One region of the Arthrobacter sp. Soc17.1.1.1 genome, then DNA from elsewhere that is predicted to be linked to it. Evidence: riboswitches for the same ligand, from Rfam matches in the RefSeq annotation. Region 1 holds a riboswitch; the other holds the start of a gene.
The links. A riboswitch is a leader RNA that binds a small molecule or an ion and turns the genes downstream of it on or off. The one in region 1 is predicted to bind thiamine pyrophosphate.

Region 1 (2,380 bases):
GCAGGGTCAGATCACCTAGGAACACCATGCCTCCTTCAACGCTTTGGCCGCCGCCTCCGGATCATCGGCGGCACACACAGCAGATACGACGGCGACCCCAGCGGCACCGCTATCCCGCAAAGGGCGTAAATCCGCATTACTGATGCCACCAATTGCGACACACGGCAGGGAGCTTTCCGTAACGAGGGCACCGAAGCCACTGATCCCCAAAGGTTCGGGATGGTCTGGCTTGGTGGCGGTCGCGTGAATGGCGCCAACCCCTAAGTAGTCCACCGTCCCCTTGGGCAGCCCGTGTGCGGCTTGAATCTCGTTGCTGGTTGCCGCACTCAGGCCGACGATGGTCTCCGGTCCTACCAGGGCTCGAACGAGGTCCGCCGGCAGGTCGGACTGACCGACGTGCACCCCGGCGACCTGCGCTCCTGCCGCCCGGGCGGCCAGGAAGAGATCCACCCGGTCGTCGACCAGCACCGGAACCTTGCTTCCAACAGCATCTGCGACAGTGACGAGAATGTGCAGCAGATCCCGGGCCGAGGCTTCCTTGTCCCGCACCTGGACCATGGTGGCGCCTCCTGAAACCGCCTCGGCGGCAACAGCTGCAACGGTACGGGGGCGGCACTGCGCCGTGTCAGTTACCAGGTACAGCGGCAGATGCCGTGTCAGGTTCGCCGTGAAATCACGCCCGTTCACCGGGAATGGCCCGACATATCGACAGAACGAAGGCTCAACGTCGTGACGACGTCGTCGGGTGTGATGCTTGCAAGCCTGTCGAGGAATTCCATCGCGAAGCTTCCCGGGCCGTGTGCCTGCGTCGCGGCCTGCTCGGCGGCAACGGTGTAGACGCCGGTAGCCGCTGTGGCCGCCAACAGTGCATCGTCGGTCAGCGAAGCGAACGCGGCCATCACCGCACCGAGGGCGCACCCACCGCCTGTAACCCGCGTCAGCAGAGCGTCCCCGTTGGTCACACTTACCGTGTGTCCGTCCGGCCCGACGAGCAGATCCACCGCACCCGATACTGCCACCGCTGACCCGGAGGATACCGCCAGCTGCCTCGCGGACTCGATCGCGAACGAAGGGTCTTCGGTGGAGTCCACTCCGCGGCCTCCTGATCCTGCTCCAGCGAGAGCCAGGATTTCCGATGCGTTTCCACGGATGATGGTCGGGTGTTGCGCGGCAAGCTGATGCGCCAGCTGGGTGCGGACGGTCAGAGAGCCAACCGCCACCGGATCCAGAACCCATGGAGTTTTGGCGGCACGTGCGGCCTGAACCGCTTCGACCATCGCAGTCCGTTGCTCCTGCGTCGGAGTGCCCAGATTGATCAGCACCCCTGACGCTACGGAGGCGAACTGTCCGGCTTCCTCCGGTATGTCCACCATGGCCGGAGCTGCCCCTATGGCGAGCAGGACGTTGGCGGTGAAGTTGGCCACCACGGTGTTGGTGATGCTCTGCACCAAAGGACCCCGGGCCCTCAACTCCTCGAGCAGTGCAGCACACTCTGATGATGCGTAGCGAATAGCCATTCGCGACATCCCTTCGCTAGTTCGAACTAGATCAGGTTCAACGGGTATCGATTCTCAGCTGCACCGTCGGCGGGCAGCACCCCGTGTCACTACTGCCACCCTAACGTTTCCCAGCACATGGAACAGCAGCCACTTGTGGAAAGGCACTTGGCTCCCGTTAGAGCCAGCCGAAAGACACACAAGGGACCCCGGCTCTAAGCACATCCGGCTCGCGCCAGGACAGCGATCAAGGAATTTGCCTGGGTCTGCGCGCCGCCCGTGAACGCTACGGCCGTATTCAGAAGCCATGGCAGCACCAACTCCCGACGCAATCAGCACTTGCACTTGCACTTGCACTTGCACTTGCACTTGCAAAGCACCTCCCTGCGAGCCTGGTTCGCCTGGGATTTCGTGCCAGACCGAGAGGACCGTTCTCTGCTGGTCATCAACGTGCGTCCGGAACACCGCGCAAAACACCCCGCGTTGCCACGACCGTCTAAATCCACTCCGTCCCGGCGATTCGGCCAACCCTCCCACCGCCAGCCGGGGTTTAGTGTGGAAGTAGTGACACGGGGTGCCGGTTCTGGCTGGCTGAGATGACACCCGTTGAACCTGATCCAGTTCGTACTGGCGAAGGGATGTCCTCCCGACCCCTGCGGGTGTCGGTTCCGCATTCTGTCGCCCTGACTCCAGGGAAGTCCCTTTATGCAACTCAGAGAACAGATCGTGTTGATCACCGGTGGCGGCCGCGGACTTGGCTCCAGCATCGTGAGTGCCTTCGCCGCCGAAGGAGCGCGGGTGGTTATCAACTACCGCGCCAGCCACAAGGCCGCCCAGGAACTCGCAACTCGTGTTGGTCCGTCGCGGGCTGTAGCGCTGGAAGC
Region 2 (2,380 bases), 320 kb from region 1:
GGCCGGCGGCGGCTCGGGGATCGCGTCCGCCGGGCTGTTCGTCCTCGTCATCGGCAACGAGAACCTCGGGTACTCGCTGGGCTACTTCGTCCAGACGGTGGTGGGGGTGGGCGTGGGGCTCGCGGTGAGCGCGCTGATCCTGCCGCCGCTCAACCTGGACGACGCCGTGGGCCAGATGAGCCGGCTCCGCAGGACGGCCGCCCGCCAGCTGCAGGAGATGGGCGAGGCCCTCGAGGAGGACTGGGACACCGACGATCCGCGCTGGTCGGAACGGCGGGACGACCTCCAGGCGTCGGCCCGCAACGCGCGCAACGCGCTGCAGTACGCGGACGAGAGCCGCAAGGGCAACGTGCGGCGGCGCTTCCACCCACGCGACGTCCGGAGCGACCACCGGCACGTCGAGGTCCTCGAGGTCGTCGCGGCCCACACGCTGAACATCACCAACATGCTGCAGGACGGGCTCCACGGGACGTCCAGGGAGCACCCCATCCCGGCGGCGGTCCGGCCGCCCCTCCAGCGGGCCTTCACCGCCGTGGGCGACGTCCTCGATCTCTGGACGGTCGAGGAGGACGACGCCGCGACCCTCCGCGCGGCGGAGGAGAGCCTGCAGGCACTCGCCTCGGCGGCCTACGAGTCGTCCAGTCGGGACGTGCCCTTCGGTGCGGCGGCCGCGATCGCCATGAGCCTGCATCGCATCGTGCAGGCCGTGACACCCGGGCTGCACATCGAGGGCGCGGACTAGGACGACGAAGGGGAGGAGGGACACCCGGGGCGGGCGTCCCTCCTCCCCTCTCCGCGGCGGATCAGGTCAGGTCGCGGGTCTTCGCGAACCGTTCGATGGCCTTCTGCGTGGAGCGGTTGGTGAGCACCTGGATCGTGGTGCTCACGGCACCCGAGATGATCGCGAACACCAGGGCGGAGCGCAGCGTGTTCTCGAGCCCGTCCTTGCTCTTCGGGGGCGCCTCACCCGTGATCTTCTCCCACAGGAAGTCGACGAGCTTCGTCCCGACGAAGCCCGCACCGACGCTCATGCCGACGCCGAGCAACTTGAACACCAGGGTCATGGTTTCTCCTTCTGGTCCGAATAGTCCTTGCCCTAGCCTAGTCGTGCTCCTCGCCCCTCCGCAGGGGCAGCTCGGCCGGCTCCTGCGGACCGCACACCGGCGCACGGCGGCGCGACGCGCCGGTGTAGGATCGGTAGCGCTCAACCAACAACGACAGGGGAGCGCCGATCCGCAGCATGCTGCCGGAGCGGGCGCTGAGAGTGCGGACCGCCGCAGACCCTCGAACCTGATCCGGCTAGTACCGGCGAAGGGAGTCGAGTTCTCAGGGTGCACGGACGTCGCTGCGGTGATCGCCCGCCACCATCCCCTCCTGCATCCCAGGAGGAATCCCATGGCATCATCAACAGCCCTACCGGGCACCCGGACCACCAGGCAGTGGCGCGTCGTCGACATCGTGGTGGCCTCGGTCATCGCCGTCGCCGTCGGCGTGCTGTTCTTCGTCTGGTCCGCCGGCTACTCCGGCATCAGCATCCTCGCCGCAGGCTTCCCGCCGGTCGGCGGTCTGTACACGGGCGGCTGGCTCATCGCCGGCGTGCTCGGCGGGCTCATCATCCGCAAGCCCGGCGCCGCCATCTACTGCGAGACCTTCGCGGCGGCGGTCTCGGCCCTCATCGGCACGCAGTTCGGGCTCAGCGTCCTGCTCTCCGGGGCCATCCAGGGCGCGGGCGCGGAGCTCGTCTTCCTGCTGTTCCTCTACCGCAAGTGGAACCTCTCCGTCGCGCTCCTCGCCGGCCTCGGAGCGGGCCTGGCGCTGGCGATCAGCGAGAACATCCTCTACAACGCGCTCTGGAGCATCGAGTTCCAGCTGCTCTACGTGCTGTTCGCCGGGATCTCCGGGGTCGTCATCGCGGGCCTGCTGTCCTGGCTGGCCATGCGGGGACTCGCGAGGACGGGCGTGCTGTCCGCCTTCGCCGCCGGCCGGACGGCGGACGTGTGACGGCAGCCGACCGACCCTCCCCGGGCGCGGTGCGGGTCCGCGCCCGGGGATGGGGGTGGCGCCACGCGGGCCGGAGGGCCTTCGCCGCACGCCGGCTGGACCTCGAGCTCCAGCCGGGCGAGCGCGTGCTGCTCCTCGGGGCTTCCGGCGCGGGCAAGTCCACCGTGCTGCACGGGCTGGCAGGGCTGCTCGGCAGCCACGACGAGGGCGAGCAGGAGGGCGAGCTGCTGCTCGACGGCGTCCACCCCGCCGCGGCGCGCGGCAGGGCCGGGCTCGTGCTGCAGGACCCCGAGACGCAGGTGGTCCTCGCCCGCGTGGGCGACGAGGTGGCCTTCGCCGCCGAGAACCTCGCCGTGCCACGGGAGGAGATCTGGCAGCG

Region 2: it holds a riboswitch for thiamine pyrophosphate, as region 1 does, so the genes downstream of both, V6S67_RS15185 (ECF transporter S component) here and thiM (hydroxyethylthiazole kinase) in region 1, are expected to answer to the same signal.

The regions. Positions count from the first base shown of each region.
Region 1 is NZ_JBAJII010000001.1:3,610,840-3,613,219, forward strand. Features, by position in the region: gene thiD (bifunctional hydroxymethylpyrimidine kinase/phosphomethylpyrimidine kinase) at 1-28, opposite strand, end outside; gene thiE (thiamine phosphate synthase) at 16-687, opposite strand; gene thiM (hydroxyethylthiazole kinase) at 684-1,517, opposite strand; TPP riboswitch at 1,509-1,611, opposite strand; TPP riboswitch at 2,057-2,152, shown strand; gene V6S67_RS16865 (3-oxoacyl-ACP reductase) at 2,202-2,380, shown strand, end outside.
Region 2 is NZ_JBAJII010000001.1:3,294,433-3,296,812, reverse strand. Features, by position in the region: gene V6S67_RS15195 (FUSC family protein) at 1-742, shown strand, start outside; gene V6S67_RS15190 (DUF4235 domain-containing protein) at 804-1,064, opposite strand; TPP riboswitch at 1,210-1,334, shown strand; gene V6S67_RS15185 (ECF transporter S component) at 1,396-2,001, shown strand; gene V6S67_RS15180 (ABC transporter ATP-binding protein) at 1,998-2,380, shown strand, end outside.